One region of the Paractinoplanes hotanensis genome, then DNA from elsewhere that is predicted to be linked to it. Evidence: riboswitches for the same ligand, from Rfam matches in the RefSeq annotation. Region 1 holds a riboswitch; each other region holds the start of a gene.
What was found. Region 1 has a riboswitch for cyclic di-AMP ahead of LXN57_RS45525 (LysM peptidoglycan-binding domain-containing protein). Riboswitches for the same ligand answer to the same signal wherever they lie in the genome.
Positions count from the first base shown of each region.

Region 1 (5,850 bases):
AGATAGATGTCCATGAGTTTGGGACCGCTCCCAACCGGTGTCAACCCGGCCCCGGCAAAAATGTCGTAGGCCTCCGCTACCTTCTGCGCCAAGACTGCGAAAGGTGGCACGGATGCCGGCTGACACGACGTACCTCGAGCTCTCCGAAGACTCCGGGAGCGCGCACAAGTTCTATGAGGTGACGGTCGACGGCGCCGACCTGACCGTCCGCTATGGACGCATCGGCGACCGCGGCCAGGTCAAGCAGTCCTCCTACACCACGCCCGACAAGGCCGCGTCCGAGGCGGCGAAGAAGATCGGCGAGAAGGTACGCAAGGGCTACGCGCCCGCCGTGCCGGGCGTGCGGCAGCGCCGCGCCGTCTCACGCCGCGAGATCGTCAGCACCCGCTCCACGGCCACCACCCGCGCGCCCATGCTGTGGCGCTACAAGTCGGGCAGCCCGGCCTTCGGCATCTTCGTCGACGACGACGTGTGCATGGTCGGCAACGAGAGCGGCCTGATCACCACGCTCAGCCACGGCGCCGAGGTGCTCCAGCAGTTCCGCCTGCCCGACGGCGTGAAGTGCCTGGTCGCCGACGACGACTGGATCTACGCGGGCTGCGACGACGGCAACGTCTACGACCTCTCCGGCAAGGTGCCCCGGCTGGCCTACCGCATCGCCGCCGACATCGACATCTACTGGCTCGACATCCACGACGGCGTGCTCGGGGTCTCCGACTCCGGCGGCGGCATCGCCGCCATCGACCACGAGGACGAGTTCCTCTGGCGCCGTCAGGGCCACGGCTCCAGCGCCTGGATGGTCCGCTGCGACACCCGGGCCGTGCACCACGGCCACTCCAAGGGCGTCACCAGCTACGACTGGCGCACCGGGCAGGAGCTGTGGAACACGCGAACCAGCAATGTGCTGTTCGGCTGGCAGGAGGGCGACTCGCTCTACGCCGGCACCGGGCGGCGCCAGGTCGTCCAGCTCGGCAAGAACGGTGTCCACCGCCGGACGTACGAGTGCGACGCCCCCGTCTTCTCCTGCGCCACCGCCGAAAACGGTCGCTACATCTTCGCCGGCGACAGCAGCTCCTCGATCTACTGCTTCGACACCTCGGGCGCCCGCCTGTGGAAGCTGTCCACCGGTTGCGGCTCGGCCTACTCGATGCAATACCACGACGAGCGCCTCTACATCGTCACCACCGACGGATCGCTGTCCTGCATCGACGCGAGCGAGCCGGCCATCCAGGCCGCCGTCGCGGGCACGATCCCCGAGCCGGTCGACGTGAAGGCCCCGCCCCGCATGCCGGCCGTCGTGCCGTCCACAACGGTCGAGGTCGTCCACGACATCGCCGGCGGCGTGGTCGTCGAGTGCATCGAAGAGGGCGGCCGCCTGCGCATCCGCGTGGTCTCGTCCGGCTACCACCAGGATTGGCAGGTCCAGTTCCCCAAGGGCATCCGCGAACGCGGCAGCCGCTACGTCGTGACCGGCGTGCGCGAGGCCGCCCGCGGCGGCTTCTACCGCACCTACGGCGAGATCCGCCGCCTGCTCTGAGCGTGGCCGCACCCACGGCGAGATCCGCCGCCTGCACCGAGCGTGGCCGCACCCACGGCGATGTCGCCGCAGGCTCCGAGCGTGCTCGATCGGCTCCGAGCCGCCCCGGCCCCGCAACCGGGGCCGGGGCGGTAGCGGTCAGAGCGCCAGGCGCTGACCCGGGAAGATCATGTCCGGGCTGTCCAGGATCGACTTGTTCAGCTGGTAAAGGGTCTTCCAGCCGCCCTTGACGTGATTCTTGGCGGCGATCTTGGCCAGGGTGTCGCCGGAGCGGACGACGTAGTGCTTGCCCGTGGCCTTGACCGTCGACTTCTTGGCGGCCGTCGCCTTCTTGGCGGTCGCCGACTTCTTCGCGGTCGCCGACTTCTTCGCGGTCGCCGACTTCTTCGCGGCGGTCGACTTCTTGGCGGCTGCCTTGGCTGCGCCGGCCTTCTTGCCGCAGGTCGGCCAGGCGCCGATGCCCTGGCCCTTCAGCACCTTCTCGGCGATTCTGATCTGCTCGGCCTTGGTGGCCTTGTTCGCGGTCGCGGCGTACTTCGTGCCGCCGTACGCCTTCCACGTGCTGCGGCTGAACTGCAGGCCACCGTAGTAGCCGTTGCCGGTGTTGATGCTCCAGTTGCCACCGGACTCGCACTTGGCGATGGCGTCCCAGTTCACTGCGGCCTGGGCCGGGGAGGCCGGGCCGAGCAGGCTGACCGCGCCGGCGACACCCGCGGCCGCCAGTCCGAGCGCGACACGGGTCTTCTGTGCAAATGCCATGAGAGAGCTACCTCCACGCCTGCGAGGTGAGCTGTCGGGTTCGGGCTGAGGTGCCCGGCCGCACGTGGCGGCTTCACCCCGAGGCGCGCGTCGGCGCGCCGAGGAACGTGTGGTTCCCCCGCTCCATGCCTGGGTTCGTTTCCCTCGGGGCGGCGGCAGGGATTCGGCGTTCCGCCCGGGGCGTCCACGTTCGCGGACCGGCCGACGGTATCCACGCCCGGGCCCGTACGGCCAAGCCCGAAGGGCGGAAGGTGAAAAGGCTCTCAGATCCGCGAATGTCCCGGCGAGTGGCCCGTATCGGCCTTAACCCGCAGGTCGGAGCAGCGCAGCCGCGACCGTCGGGTACAGCGCAAGCATTCGGTCGAGGTTGACGACCTCGACCACCGTCGAGACCGACGGGTGCAGCTCGGCCAGGCGCAGCGAGACGCCCCGGTCCTCGGCCAGCCGGTGCAGCTGGACGAGGATGCGCAGGCCGCTCGAGTCGCAGAACGTCAGGCCGCGCAGGTCGAGCACCAGTCGTTCGACGCCGGAGGCCAGCGCGGCCTCGCCGGCTTCCTCGAGCACGTGAGTGACGTCACGGTCGAGTTCACCGCTCACGGTCAGCACGGTGTCCCGGCCGTCGGCCTTACCGACGGTCACCGTCAGCTGTTCGGTCATGCTGGTTCCTCGATCTCGTCCGGCTGCGTTGCCGTCGGCAGAGTATTCAACGAAGCGGCCGCCGACCACTCGACGAGCACGAGCGTGGCGTCGTCGGCAGGCGGCCGGCCCTGGTGCTCGATGACCGCCCGGGCCAGCCGGCGCACCGTCTCGGGCGCGGGCAGCGCGGCTGCGGCGTTGCGTTCCACCAGGTCGATCATGCGGAACAGGCCGAACCGTTCGCCGCCGGACGTTCGCGCCTCGGTCACGCCGTCGGTGTAGAGCAGCAGCCGGTCGTCCGGCTCGAACGTCTCCTCGGCCACCTCGGCCGCCGCGTCGGGCAAGCCCAGCGGCAGGCGGCGACCGGCCTTGAGCTCGAGCACCGCGCGCCCGCCGCGCAGCACGACCGGGGCCGGATGCCCGGCGTTGAGGTAGCGCAGCCGGCCGGTGTCCAGGTGCAGTTCGGCCAGTACGGCGGTGGCGAAGCGGCTGTCGCGGAACTGCCCGGTCAGCGCGGTGTCGACCGCCCGCGCCTGATCGACCAGTCCCCCGCCGGCCCGCCGGGCCGCCCGGAGCGCGGCCAGCGCGACCGTGCACGTCAGGCCGGCCTCCAGCCCGCGGCCCGCCGCGTCCAGCACCGCGAGCCACATGACACCGTCGTCGACTGCGTAGTCGAATCCGTCCCCGCCCACGTCGTAGCAGGGCTGGAGGACGGCGCTGACCACGGCCCGGTCGAAGCTGGCGGTCAGCGGTGGCAGCGACGCCCACAGCAGCTCGGCGGCGGTCGACATCGGCTGGGACCGGCGGGCCCGTTCCAGGTGGTCGCCGCGCTGCTTCGCGCTGTTCATCAGGTGGCCGACGAGGCCGGCGACCAGTTCACAACGCTCCGGGAAGGCCTCTTCACGGGCCACGGCGGCGTCACCGCCGACGAACTCGATCACGCCGAGGCGGTCGGTGCCGTCGACCATCGGGGTCCACCAGCGGTAGCCGGGCCCGTCGCCGGCCGGAGCGGAGCGGACCCGGGTGAACACCCGGCCCGGCAGGGTGCCGTCGATCGGCAGGACCTCGGGCGCCGGACCCGGCTGCGGCAGGGGGGTCAGCGCCGTCTGCTCGTAGTTGACCACCCAGATGCGGGTGCGGATCCTGAGCCGCGCCATCACCACGTCGAGGGCGGGGGCGACCTCGTCCGGACGCCACAGGTGGGCGCCCGCCAAGATCTGCTGCAGCGCCTCGTACCAGCGCAGGTCGGTCGCTCGATCCATGGCACTCAGCTTATGTCCGCGCGCGCACCGGGCTGAGCCGGTCGGGCGTCGTCCGGAGCGTGCGGGGGACAGCGGTGCCCGCCCGGACGGCGGGCACCGCGATCCGTCACAGCGAGAGGGTCCAGCCGGTCAGGGCGCCGGTGTCGACCGTGGCGGCGTCCTGCACCCGCAGGGTCCAGGTGCCGTCGGCAGTCTCGCCGGCCAGGTTGACCGCGTACGTCCGGTCGATGTTGTCGGTGCTGCCTTCGGCCCGGTTGTGCAGGACGTAGGCCGTGCCGTCGGGGGCGATCAGGCTGACCACCAGGTCACCGATGTAGGTGTGCCGGATGTGCACCTCGACCCCGCTCGTCGCCGACGGCGTGGCGGTGCACCCGTCGATCGTGACGGTGCTGGTCACCGTCGTGTTGTCGGGGATCGGCACGGCCGTGGTGCTGGTGGCGGCGCACCGCGCGCCGCTGTTGACCGTGACCGTCAGGTCCCGCGTCCGGGTGATCGACGGGGCCGTCGCGGTGATCCGGATCGCTCCGCTCGTCCGTGCCGCGGTGGCGTCAGCACTCACTGTGATCGTGGTGGACTCACCGGCCGTGACGGTGGCCGGCTCGAACGAGACGGTCACGCCGGCCGGGGTGGCGCCGGCCGCGAAGGTGATCGGCTCCGCCTCGCCGTTGACCAGCGCGGTGGTCGCCGTGACCGTGGTCGATTCGCCGGGGCCGACGGCAGCGGTCGCCGCCGAGAGAGCCACCGAGAAGTCGTTGCCGGTCGAGCACTCCTCGTCGGCGCCGGCCACGTTCACCGAGGTCCACGCGGCTTGGACCGCCTTGTACTCGGCGCCGCAGAAGCCGTACAGGTCGCTGGCGGCGGACAGCGAATAGGCCCGCGCGGTGTTGCCCGGGGTCGCGGTGCTGACGTAGCCGGTGTTCGAGACGAAGTACGAGTCGAGCGCCCGGAACCAGATCTTCGCGGCCTTCTCCTTGCCGATGCCCACCACCGGGTCGGCCGTGCCGCAGACCGGCGAGGTCCCGTACGGACCGGCCCCGCTGCCCTCGGCCAGGTTGAAGAAGAAGTGGTTGGCCACGCCGGACGAGTAGTGCACGTCGACGCTGCGGGTGCTCGTCGACCAGCAGCCGTGCGAGCGCCCGTCGAGCGTCGGGTTGTACATGTAGCGCAGCGGCGAGCCGTTGCCGTTGATGTCGATCTTCTCGCCGATGTCGTAGTCGCCGGCGTCCGTCGCGCTGTTCGCGTGGAACTCGACCATGCTGCCGAAGATGTCGCTGGTGGCCTCGTTCAGGCCGCCGGACTCGCCGGAGTAGGTCAGGCCGCCCGGCACCACGTTCTCGGTGACGCCGTGCGCCATCTCGTGCCCGGCCACGTCCAGCGCGACCAGCGGCTTGGCGTTGCCGCTGCCGTCGCCGTAGGTCATCTGCGCGCCGTCCCAGAACGCGTTCACGTAGTTGCTGCCGTAGTGGACCCGCGACGGCACGCCCCGCCCGTCGCCGAAGATGCCGTTGCGGCCGTGCACGTCCTTGAAGTAGTCGAAGGTCACCGCGGCGCCGAAGTGCGCGTCGACCGCGGCCGACTGCCGGTCGGCGGCGGCCCCGGTGCCCCAGGTGTTGTCGGCGTCGGTGAAGGTGGTGCAGGCGCCCGACGTACGGTTGT
Region 1 covers NZ_JAMQOL010000084.1:19,990-25,839, reverse strand. Annotated here, with positions in the region: gene LXN57_RS45530 (WGR domain-containing protein) at 113-1,537, shown strand; gene LXN57_RS45525 (LysM peptidoglycan-binding domain-containing protein) at 1,676-2,296, opposite strand; cyclic di-AMP (ydaO/yuaA leader) riboswitch at 2,299-2,444, opposite strand; gene LXN57_RS45520 (STAS domain-containing protein) at 2,600-2,953, opposite strand; gene LXN57_RS45515 (PP2C family protein-serine/threonine phosphatase) at 2,950-4,194, opposite strand; gene LXN57_RS45510 (M4 family metallopeptidase) at 4,301-5,850, opposite strand, start outside.

Region 2 (5,850 bases), on a different contig from region 1:
GTGCACGCGCGGGTAGACGATGTCCTGCTGGACGACGACGTCGGCCCGGGCGAAGACGGCCTCGGTCTCGTCGGCGTCGCCGGTCTCCCAGTCGAAGCAGTGGTTGTCGGCCTTGCCCTCGAGGTCGTCGCGGATCAGCGGCGCGTCCGGCGCGAGCGCCTGCCGCACGTCGATGACCGGGTCGAGCACCTCGTACTCGACGTCGATCAGTTCGAGCGCGTCGCGGGCGGCGTACCGGCCCTCGGCGACGACGAACGCGACCTCCTGCCCCTGGAAGCGCACCTTGTCGGTGGCCAGCACGGCCTGCACGTCGTTGGAGAGCGTCGGCATCCAGGCCAGGCCCAGCCCCTTGAGGGTCTCGCCGGTGACCACGGCTTTGACGCCCGGCGCGGCCTCGGCGGCGCTGGTGTCGACGCTCACCACGCGAGCGTGGGCGAACGGCGAGCGCAGGATCGCGAGGTGCAGCATGCCGGGCAGCTGCACGTCGTCGGTGAAGCGGCCGCGACCGCGCAGCAGCCGCGGGTCTTCCTTGCGCAGCATGCGACCGAAGCCGACCGGCTTCTGGTCGTTGTCGTCGAACGTCGACGTCCGCGGTTCCTCGACTGTGGTCATTGCGCCGCCGCCTCCTGCTTCTGCGCCTCGGCCGCCTCGTGCACGGAGGCCCAGCGCACCGACCGGACGATCGTGGAGTAGCCCGTGCACCGGCAGATCTGGCCCGAGATGGCCTCGCGGATCTCGGCGTCGGTCGGGTCGGGATTCTTGTCGAGCAGGGCGCGGCAGGTCATCATCATGCCCGGGGTGCAGAACCCGCACTGCAGGCCGTGGCACTGCATGAAGCCCTCTTGGATCGGGTCGAGCTCGGCCCCTTTGGCCAGGCCTTCGACCGTACGGACGGCGTGCCCGTCGGCCATGGCGGCGAGCACGGTGCACGACTTGACGGGTTCACCGTCGAGCCAGACCACGCACGTGCCGCAGTTGCTCGTGTCGCAGCCCCAGTGCGTGCCGGTCAGGCTCAGCGTGTCGCGCAGGAAGTGCACGAGCAGCAGCCGGCCCTCGATCTCAGCTGTGACCTCGACGTCGTTGACGGTCATCGTGACCTGCATGATTCAGCTCCTCGCCCGGGCCACGGCCGCGCGCAGCGTCCGCCTGGTCAACTCGTCGGCGAGGTGGCGCTTGTAGTCGGCGCTGCCCCGCTGGTCGGTGGCCGGGTCGCAGCTGCGTGCCGCGATCGCGCCGGCCTGCTCGTACAGTTCCTCGGCGGGCTCGCGGCCCCGCAGCGCGGCCGAGACCTCCCGGATGCCGGTGGTGTTGGGCCCGACGGCCGCCAGCCCCACCCGGGCGTCGGCGATCGTGCCGTCGGCGGCCAGCCACACCGCGGCGCCGGCCGAGACCACGGCCCAGTCGCCGGCGCGGCGCTCGACCTTCTCGTACGCGCTGCCGCCACCCGGCCGCAGCGGCAGCCGGATCTCGGTCAGCATCTCGTCGTCGCCGACCGCCGTCTCGTACGGGCCGACGTGGAACTCCTCCATCGTCACGACCCGCTCCGAGCCGCCCGGCCCGCGGATGACGCAGCTCGCGTCGAGCGTCGTGCACACCGCCGACAGGTCTTCCGACGGGTCGGCCTGGCACAGCGAGCCGCCCAGCGTGCCGCGGTTGCGGACGATCGGGTCGGCGATCACGCGCTCGGCGTCGCGGAAGATCGGGAACGCGGCCGCCAGCTCGTCGGACTCGAGCAGCTCGCGGTGACGGGTCAGAGCACCTATGCGTACCTCGTCGCCGGCGAACCGGATGTAGCCCAGCTCGGCGTGCAACGGATTGATGTCGATCAGATAGTCGAAGTTCGCCAGCCGCAGCTTCATCATCGGCAGCAGGCTGTGACCGCCCGCGACCAGACGCGCTGAGCTGCCCAGACGTTCCAGCAGACCGATGGCCTGGTCCACACTGGTGGCACGCTCGTACTCGAACGGAGCCGGCACCTGCACCCTGCACCTCCTGCGATTGCCGAGCATCTTTCCTGAGCGCGATCCAATGTCAACAGCTACCTAAGAGATGCCTTAGGTTGCTCTGCGTGATCGCCTGGGGGTGTTCGGCCGGCCCCGAATCGTCGGCGATCAGCACGAATTGGGTGACGAGGCTCACCGATCGGCCCGCCGGAAATCGCGCCGGTCACTCCCTGCTGATACCGGATGTCCGGAACGACTTCGGACGGGGATTCCGATCTGTGACAACTGTTGCCGCCGGGACGGCTGCGAAAAGGTCAGAATCGCCGACCGCGGCCGATCGTCATCCCGTGCCGCCCCGGGACGCCGAGTCCCGCCCACCTGTGGGCGGCCCGACCTGACATCGACAGGAAACTTCCACGGGCGGGAACGGGGGAACCACATCGCCGGTCCACGGACCGGCTCGGGGTGAAGTCGCGCGAGCGGCGGGCCGCCTTCAGGCCTAATCCGACAGCTAACCTCGCAGGCGGTTGAAGGACCGAGGATCGTCTTGTCTTTCCCCATGACGCTGCGCCGCCTGCTGCTCGTTGCCGCGGCGGCGGTCATCGCCACCACCATGCTCGTCTCCCCCGCGGCCGCCGCGGCAGCACCAACAGCCTCAGCGGTCGTCGCCGCCCGCGGGCTCAAGGTCGTCGCCTTCGCCCGGGCCCAGAGGGGCAAGCCCTACAGGTACGGCGCTCAGGGACCGAGCGCGTTCGACTGTTCCGGGCTCGCCGGTTTCGCGTACGCCAAGGCCGGTAAGAAACTGCCCCGCACGGCGCAGGCCCAGTACCGTGCCGCCCGCAGGATCACCAGCGCGGCGGCCCGCCCGGGCGACCTGGTCTTCTGGGTCTCGGGCAGCCGCGCCTACCACGTGGCCGTCTATGCGGGCGCCGGCCAGGTCTGGCACGCCCCCAAGCCCGGCGACCGCGTCAAGCTGGCCAAGATCTGGAACTGGAAACAGGTCCGCTTCGCCCGCGTCGCCGGCTGACGGGCCGGCCGTCAGAGGCCGTTCTCGTAGGACGTGACGCTCACCGCAGGGCTCCCTTCTGGACCTTGCCCATAGCGTTGCGCGGCAGGGCGTCGAGCAGGCGCACGGACCGCGGGCGCTTGTGGGCGGCCAGGCGGTCGGCGACCCAGGCGATCAGGGCACGCTCGGTGACGCCTTCGGCGACTACGTACGCGGTGATCTGCTCTCCGAGGTCTGGGTGGGGTGTGCCGACGACGGCCGCCTCCCGCACGCTGGGGTGCAGCAGCAGCGCGTCCTCGACCTCGCCGGCGCCGACGCGGTAGCCGCCGGTCTTGATGAGGTCGGTCGAGGCGCGGCCGACGATGCGGTGCCACCCGTCGGCGCCGATCGTCGCGACGTCGCCGGTGACGAACCACCCCTCGGGTCTTTCCCGGCCCAGGTAGCCGTCGAACAGGGTGGCCCCGCGCACCTGCAGGTGGCCGATCGTGTCCGGCTCGTCGAGGGGGTCGCCGGCGTCGCCGACCAGGCGGGTCTCGACGCCGGGGATCGGGAGGCCGACCTGCCCCGGGCGGCGTTCGCCGTCGGCCCGGGCGCTCACCGTGATCAGGGTTTCGGTCATGCCGTAGCGCTCGACCGGCGCCTGGCCGGTCAGGGTGCGGAGCTCGTCGAAGACCGGGGCGGGCAGGGGCGCGCTGCCGGAGACGAGCAGGCGGGCCGAACGCAGGGCGCGAGCCTCGGTGGGGGCGGCGCAGACCCGGGACCAGACGGTGGGGACGCCGAAGTACATCGTGCCGGGCGTGGCCGCGTACGCCTGGGGTGTGGGCCTGCCGGTGTGCGACAGCCGGGAGCCAATCCGCAGCGGGCCGAGCACCCCCAGCACCAGGCCGTGCACGTGGAAGAGCGGGAGGCCGTGCACGAGAGTGTCGCCGGCGGTCCACTGCCAGACCTGCGCGAGGGCGTCGAGGTCGGCGGCGAGGGCGCGGCGCGAGATCACGGCGCCCTTGGGCGGGCCGGTCGTGCCGCTGGTGTAGAGAACCAGGGCGGGCGCGTCGGGATCGGGCTCGTCCGGAACACCGTGATCGGCGCCGGTGGCGTGCGCCTCGATCAGCTCGGCCCCGGAGTCGCCGAGGATGTGGGCCCGCTCCAGCTCGCCGGCGTCGGGCGGCACGGGTACGACGGGCACGCCGGCCAGCAGCGCGGCGGTGATCACGACGACGGTGTCGACGGTGGGCGTGGCCCGCACGGCCACCATGCGGCGGCCGGTGATCTCGGCGGCCAGCGCGGACGCTCGTCCCAGCAGCTCGTGCCGCGAGAGCGCCGACTGCGGGTCGCGTACGGCATCGGCCTGGTCGGCGTCGTCGTGCAGGGCGCCCAGCAGGCGCGTCATCGGGCCTCCCCCAGCTGGGTGACGAGCGGGGCGAGCAGGTCGTTGAGCTCCCGGACGAGCACCGTGACCGTGCGCTCGGCCAGGTCGGGCAGCTCCGGACCGGCGTCCTCGGGGATCCGGGGAAGGTCGGCCAGCGGCAGGGGCGCCTCGGCGGTCAGGGTGGAACGCAGGTGCGGGACGCGGCTGAGCTCCTCGGCCGAGGGCGCGAGAAACTGGCCGAACGTCTCGGGCCACCCCCGCCAGCCCCGGTCCTGCGTCCACGCCCGCGAACCGGTCAGCTCGGCCGGCCACGGCGCGACCAGCTCGGCGGTGACGGTGAGCGAGCCGTCCCAGGTGTTGCGCCGGCAGGTGGCCCGCAGCACGCGGCGATGCAGGCGCACGAAGCCCGGATCAAGGTGCGGCGTGGTGGCCAGCTTCCACGCCACACAGGCGAAGCCGACCGGCGAGATGTCACCCCAGCAGTCGCCGAACTCCTTGGCGTGCACCCAGACGTGCTCGGCGAACCGGCTGCGTCCCAGCCCCGCGTTCTCCCGGTCGTAGTGATGGTCGATCCAGGCGAACGTCAGCGGAGCCATCCGCCCAGCTTAAGGCTGGGGCCGGAGGCCGTCGAAGACTATGGCCAGGACCCGGGATCGCAGGGCGGCGCCGTCGGTGTCCAGCTCGGGGACCCGCGAGACGGCGAGCATCAGCGCGACCAGCTCCGAAACGGTGACGTCGGCACGGATCGCGCCCGCGGCCTGGGCCCGGGACAGCAGCGACCCCAGGGCGCGCGGCAGCTGCTCGCGGGCCGGGGTGAGCGCATCGCGCAGGTTGCTCGCGGCGAAGGCGTCGGCCCACGCCTGTTTGCCCGCGGCCACCTCGGCCACCCGGCTCAGGAAGACCCAGATCGCCTCACCCGCGTCCTCGGCCCCGACCAGTTCCTCGGCCTCCTCGCCGAAGCGTCGCAGCCGTTCGCGGAAGACCGCCTCGATGAGCGCCGCCTTGGTCGGGAAGTGCCGGAAGACGGTGCCGATGCCGACCCCGGCCGCCCGGGCGACCGCTTCCGTGGAGACCGCCGTGCCTCGCGCCACGAACACTTGCTCGGCCGCGGCCAAAACGCGGGACCGATTACGCAACGCATCAGCACGCGGCGCGCGTGCGGTCATGGTTCACACTCCTGTCCGATTTATTGCTTTGGCAGCCGGTTGACCGTTCATCAGCCTAGCGTCCCCTTTGTAACGGAGTGATCACTCCACTTTAGACACTCACGCCATCATCCTAGGAGGCTAGGTATCGTTTGTCGGAGGGTGTGGTTGACGAAACAGATCCACAAACGAACGAGCGCCCGGCCGAAGGGCCGGGCGCTCGTTCGGAGCTGTGTTACCTGAGCTGGCGCTTGTCCACGTCGAGCGACTTCGGCAGCGCGCTGGTGATCTTTCGCATGCCCGCAGGCTACGGAACCCGGGTTGATCGGGACCGGCCAATGGCTTGCGGCATCGCGCGCAGAAGATCAAACCCGGGTGGCGGTGCCCGGC
Region 2 covers NZ_JAMQOL010000046.1:133,295-139,144, forward strand. Annotated here, with positions in the region: gene LXN57_RS31700 (aerobic carbon-monoxide dehydrogenase large subunit) at 1-612, opposite strand, end outside; gene LXN57_RS31705 ((2Fe-2S)-binding protein) at 609-1,103, opposite strand; gene LXN57_RS31710 (FAD binding domain-containing protein) at 1,107-1,982, opposite strand; cyclic di-AMP (ydaO/yuaA leader) riboswitch at 2,347-2,478, shown strand; gene LXN57_RS31715 (C40 family peptidase) at 2,503-2,970, shown strand; gene LXN57_RS31720 (AMP-binding protein) at 3,011-4,336, opposite strand; gene LXN57_RS31725 (hypothetical protein) at 4,333-4,911, opposite strand; gene LXN57_RS31730 (TetR/AcrR family transcriptional regulator) at 4,921-5,481, opposite strand; gene LXN57_RS31735 (glycosyltransferase family 2 protein) at 5,826-5,850, opposite strand, start outside.
Region 2: another riboswitch for cyclic di-AMP. It lies ahead of LXN57_RS31715 (C40 family peptidase); the one in region 1 lies ahead of LXN57_RS45525 (LysM peptidoglycan-binding domain-containing protein).

Region 3 (5,850 bases), on a different contig from region 1:
GGTGCGCGAGACGGCCAGACGCCAGTACAGTGGCCCGAGGATCAGGTCGACCGCCAGGTCCGGATCGGTGCCTTCGGGCAGCTCTCCGCGCGTCACGGCCGAGCCGACCAGCTTTTCGCCGACGGCCTGCTGGTGGGTGCGCAGCGCCTTCTGGAGGGTCTCGGCGATCTGCGGGTTGCGGGCCGCCTCGGCCATCAGGTCGGGAATGATCTGGGACGCGATCCGGTGTCGCAGAGCACGGCTCACGATCATCATGATCAGTTGGAGGTCGCCGGCAAAGCTACCGGTGTCGGGGAGCGGCACGCTGCGGCCGGCCACGTCCGACACGATCTCGAGCACCATCTCGAGTTTGTTGCTCCAGCGCCGGTAGATCGCCGTTTTACCGACGCCGGCCCGGCGGGCCACGGCCTCGATGGAGAGCCGGCCGTAACCCACTTCGGCCAGCTCGTGCATCACGGCGTCGCGGATGGCGACAGTGATGTCGCTCCGCAGCACGGCCGCCCCGGCAGGTGCTCGCTTTCCAGTCGCCACGCGGTCACTATACGCCAGGACGTAACGGTTGCGTTCCGCCGTTTGGTCGGATAGCCTCTCCGGACGTCGATACGAAGCCGTTCCATCGGCGACGACTTGACATGCTGCTTAAGTGTTCTCGCCTAAGGAACCAGGGCCCGGTATCCCTCACGGGCCGACGAGATCGGAGCACCACCCCATGGCTCAGACGGCGGTTGCCGATTCCGACACCGGGCCATCGCTCACCGAGCTGGCCAGGAGTCACGGCCTGACGAAGGCGGGGCGCCTGCCTCGCCTGCCGGAATACACCCGGCATCTGTGGTCGTACCGTCACTTCATAGCCGCCTTCGCCAACGCGAAGGTGAGCGCTTCGCTGGGCAGCACCAAGCTGGGCGTGGTCTGGCAGCTCCTGACGCCGCTGATCAACGCCGGCGTCTACTACCTGATCTTCGGTGTTCTGATCAACACCAAGCAGGACGTCGACAACTTCATCGCGTACCTCTGCGCCGGCGTCTTCATCTTCGGCTTCACCCAGTCGGTGGTTCAGGCCGGCTCGCAGTCGATCACCGCCAACATCGCGCTGATCCGGGCGCTGCACTTCCCGCGGGCCAGCCTGCCCATCGCGGTCAGCCTGGTCGAGGTGCGCAACATGATCGCCTCGATGATCGTGCTGGTCGCGATCGTGCTGTTCACCGGCGAGCCGATCACGCTCCAGTGGCTGCTGCTGATCCCGGCCCTCGTGCTCCAGACGATCTTCAACACGGGCCTGGCGCTGTTCGTGTCCCGGCTGATCTCCAAGGTCACCGACATCCGCCAGCTCATCCCCTACATCCTGCGCATCTGGATGTACGGCTCGGCCGTGCTCTACCCGGTCACGTTCTTCGCCGAGCGGATCGACGGCTGGCAGCTCGCGCTGGTCGAGTCCAACCCGATGCTGATCTACATCGAGCTCGTCCGGCACGCGCTGATGGAGAACGTCGATCTCGCCACGTCGGCACCGCTGCTGTGGCTGCAGGCCGCGATCTGGACCGTGCTTGTCGGGTTCGGCGGCTACGTCTACTTCTGGCGCGGAGAGAAGGGTTACGGCCGTGGCTGACCAGCGGCAACCAACCGTCATCGCGGACAATGCGAACATCGTCTACCGCATCTACGGCTCGGTGGCGCCGGGCGCGAACAGCCCGCTGGCCAGCCTCAAGCGGATCATGACGGGCAAGAAGAGCGCGGCCGTGCGCGAGGTGCACGCGGTCAAGGGCGTCAGCTTCGTGGCCTACAAGGGCGAGGCGATCGGCCTGATCGGCACCAACGGCTCCGGCAAGTCGACGCTGCTGCGGGCGATCGCCGGGCTGCTGCCGGTGGAGCGCGGCGGCGGCATCTACGCGGCCGGCCAGCCATCCCTCCTGGGGGTGAACGCGGCGCTGATGAACGACCTGTCCGGCGAGCGCAACGTCGAGCTGGGCTGCCTGGCCATGGGCATGTCACCGGCCGAGGTCAAGGAGCAGGCGCCCGGCATCATCGAGTTCTCCGGCATCAACGACCGGGGCGACTTCAGCTCGCTGCCGATGAAGACGTACTCGTCCGGCATGGCGGCCCGGCTGCGGTTCTCGATCGCGGCGGCCAAGAAGCACGACGTGCTGCTGATCGACGAGGCCTTGGCCACCGGTGACGCCAAGTTCCGCAAGCGCAGCGAGCAACGGGTCCGCGACCTGCGCAAGGAGGCCGGCACGGTCTTCCTGGTGAGCCACAGCGAGCAGTCGATCCGGGACACGTGCGAGCGCACCATCTGGCTGGAATCCGGCGTCATCCGGGCCGACGGCCTGACCGACGACGTGCTCAAGGAGTACGAGACCTACGTCAACAAGTGAGTAGGTAGGAGGCGTAGGCCCGCGAGCGCCGCTGGTGAGATGGGGCTCGGTTTTTCGACGGCCGCAGGGTTTGCGGACGGCGGAAAATCGCGTCCCATCTCACCAGCTACAAAGGCGCTCGCTCGCGGAGCGAAGCGGAGCCAGAGTTACCGCACCGAGAGGTGCACGTGGTTCGTGTGGTCGCTGGAAGGGTCCCCGTTTCCTCGGGAGTACGACTTCCAGCCACTGCTCGGCAGCCAGATGCGTTTGAACCAAATGACGTAGAGCACGCCCAGCCGGCTCGAGTTGCTGATGAAGTAGTTGGCCAGCCGGGTGCCGTACGTCTTGTCACCGCCCGACGCGACCCCGCCGAAGCCGTTCTTCTCGGCCGCGAAGTCGCACGCCTGGCCCTTGGGGTGCTCGCCGCTGTTCTGCTCGCGGAAGCACGCCACGTAGCGGGTGAACCCGTCGGCCTGAGCCTCCTTGAGCGCGTGCAGCGTGCGGGGCGTCAGGCAGCCGCTGGTGGTGGGGTCTTTCCGGGTGCAGCCCTCTTCGGACAGCGAGCCGTCCCGGTTGCGCGGAGCCGGGCTGGCCTTGTTGCTCGAACTGGCCTGACTGTCCGACGGCTCGTCGGCGTCCTCGCCGGCGTTCGCCGCCTTCAGCGCGTTCTCGGCCTGCACCTTGCGCTTGGCCATGAGGTTGACCTGCTTCTGCTGGTTGCGCACCTCGGCGTCGATGGCGAGCTTGGCCCGCTGCTGCGCGTCCCGGTTGGCCTTCAGATCGGCCACAGCGGCGTTTTCCTTGACCGCCACGGTCTCGAGCGTCTCGGCCCGATCGAGGAAGCTGCCGGACGAGTTGGCCGTGAGCAGCGCGGTCATCGGCCCGAGGCGGCCGGTGCGGTACGACTGCTGGACGATCTCGTCGATCGCGGCCTGGCGCGGGCCGAGTTCGGCGTCGAGCTGCTTGACCTTCGCGGCCAGTTGGGTTTGCCGCTTGCGGGAGTTGGTCAGCGCCTCCTGGGCCTCGAGGAAGCCCTTGGAGGCGGCCTGGAGCTGCTGGATCAGGGACTTGGGAGCGCCCTCGCCGTCGTCGCCGTTGTCGCCGGGGGCCGCGCCGGCCGGACCGGCCACCGCGACCGCGAGGCCGGAGATCGCGATGAGCAACGCCAATGACGATGCCAATCTTCGCCGGACAGTCTTGTGCCGCACACCTGTTCCTTCCGTCGGCCGCCGACCGAGTTAGCTGACGGGTTCGGGACGGAAGTGATCCCTACCGCTTGCGCGGATTCACCCCGGAAAGATTGGTTCCCCGGCTCGCCGTGAAGGCGATTAGGCGGCGGCCCCCTGGGGGTGAGGACCGCCACCGACCATACCCAACTCATCGAGCAATCGACAGTTATCGCACGCAGTGCAATTCGACCACGACCATCAGTCACGAGAATTACGGAATGTGTTGGCATGACTACGAAATTTGCCATTCCGCAGCGCTGAAGCGAAGCGAACTCTCGGGTAAACTGGCCGCCGGTTCTGCCACCGAGGCACCGCCCCCGAGGTGCCGGCAGGCCACCGCCCAATCGCCGCGAGGCGAGCCGGGGAACCAGGTCAGTGGGGTGTATCCGCGCAAGCGGTAGGGATCGCTTCCGTCCCGAACCCGTCAGCTAACCCGGTCGGCGGTTTACCGGAAGGAACTGCATTGACCGTACGACCCCGCCGGTGGCTGATGCTTGCCCTGGCGCCGATCGTGGCCCTGTCTTTCCTGGCCGCACCCGCTTCCCCGGCGAGCGCCGAGCCTGATGGCTCCTCGGCCACGCCCGACGAGGCGGGCGGCTCAGTCGCCAAGAACGCGACTCTGGACGACGTCATCGAGTCCTCGAACCGCAAATTCGTCGCCGCCAAGGCCGCGGTGGCGAGGTCGACGAAGGCGCAGAAGCGGCTGGCCGCCGAGATCAAGGTGGCCCAGGGCCGGCGCCTCGCCCTGTTGCCCGAGGTCAACGCGATCGCCGCGCAGCAGTACCGCACCGGCCACCTCGGCACGGCCGGCTTCCTGCTGGGCAGCCAGGGCTCGAGCGACTTCCTGCAGAAGGCCGTCTCGCTCGAAGAGATCAACACCATTCAGGACCGCAAGCTGGCCGAGCTGAACAAGGCGATCGACCAGGTCAACTCGAAGAAGGCCGCGCTCGACGCCGAGGTCAAGAAGCAGCAGACCAGCCTGGTCGTGATGCGCAAGCAGAAAGAGGCCGCGGACAAGGCCCTCGCCCTGGTCGGCGGTCAGAGCCTGACCCAGGGCGTCGTGCTCGCCGAGTCACCGACCGCGGCGCCGGCTCCGCGCGACTCGAACGGCGGCTTCCCGAGCCTGCCCTGCAACGTCGACGACCCGACGACCGGCGGCTGCATCACCGCGCGCACGCTGCACATGTTGAAGGAAACGCAGAAGGCCGGCTTCGATCGGTTCGTCGGCTGTCATCGCAACGGCGGGCCGTTCGAACACCCGAAGGGCCGGGCCTGCGACTGGTCGTTGCAGGATCGGGGCTTCGCGGTCGCGCACAACGCGGACATGAAGACCTACGGCAACAACCTGATGGCATTCCTCGTGCGTAATGCCGACCGCCTCGGCATCTATTACGTCATCTGGTACAAGCAGATCTGGTTCCCGACCAGGGGCTGGAGTTCCTACAGCGGGCCAAGCGCGCACACCGACCATGTGCACGTGTCGATGCTCTGATATCGAGAGGCGAGAAGCCTCGAGTACGCGAAAAGGGGCCCCGGAGAAATCCGGGGCCCCTTTTGCTGTCCGCTTACGAGGTGGCCCGCCGAACCGGAGCACGCCCCGCCGGCTGGACCGGCGCGGGGCCGACCGGGTGCGCCGGTGGAATGGGCACCGTCACCGGCTTGACCTGGGTGACCTCGACGTCCTTGCCGTGGTGCTGGAGCACCAGGCGAGCCGATCCGCCGCCGTTGCGCAGCGAGTACGTGGCGTCCTCCGCGGTCACGTTCACCCGCAGCCGCAGCCCGCGCCAGAGCAGCGAGAACTCCAGGTTGTTGATCCGGCTGGGCAGGCGCGGCGCGAACGACAACTGACCGTTGAAGTCGCGCATGCCGCCCAGACCGGCCACCAGCGAGATCCACGTGCCGGCCAGCGACGCGATGTGCAGGCCGTCCCGCGAGTTCTGGTGCAGGTCGTGCAGGTCCATCAGGGCGGCCTCGCCCAGGTAGTCGTGGGCCAGCTCGAGGTGGCCCACCTCGGCCGCCATCACGGCCTGGACGCAGGCCGACAGCGACGAGTCGCGCACCGTACGGGCGTCGTAGTAGGCGAAGTTGCGGGCCTTCTCCTCCGGGGTGAAGGCGTCACCGCGGATGTACATCGCCATGACCAGGTCGGCCTGCTTGACCACCTGCTTGCGGTACAGGTCGAAGTACGGGTAGTTGAGCAGCAGCGGGTACGCCTCGGGTGGGGTGTTCTCGAAGTCCCACTCCTGCAGCCGCGTGAAGCCCTCGGACTG
Region 3 covers NZ_JAMQOL010000022.1:94,912-100,761, reverse strand. Annotated here, with positions in the region: gene LXN57_RS17945 (TetR/AcrR family transcriptional regulator) at 1-531, opposite strand, end outside; gene LXN57_RS17940 (ABC transporter permease) at 710-1,606, shown strand; gene LXN57_RS17935 (ABC transporter ATP-binding protein) at 1,599-2,372, shown strand; gene LXN57_RS17930 (coiled-coil domain-containing protein) at 2,519-3,559, opposite strand; cyclic di-AMP (ydaO/yuaA leader) riboswitch at 3,563-3,696, opposite strand; cyclic di-AMP (ydaO/yuaA leader) riboswitch at 3,908-4,040, shown strand; gene LXN57_RS17925 (coiled-coil domain-containing protein) at 4,044-5,072, shown strand; gene LXN57_RS17920 (glycoside hydrolase family 65 protein) at 5,146-5,850, opposite strand, start outside.
Region 3: another riboswitch for cyclic di-AMP. It lies ahead of LXN57_RS17930 (coiled-coil domain-containing protein); the one in region 1 lies ahead of LXN57_RS45525 (LysM peptidoglycan-binding domain-containing protein).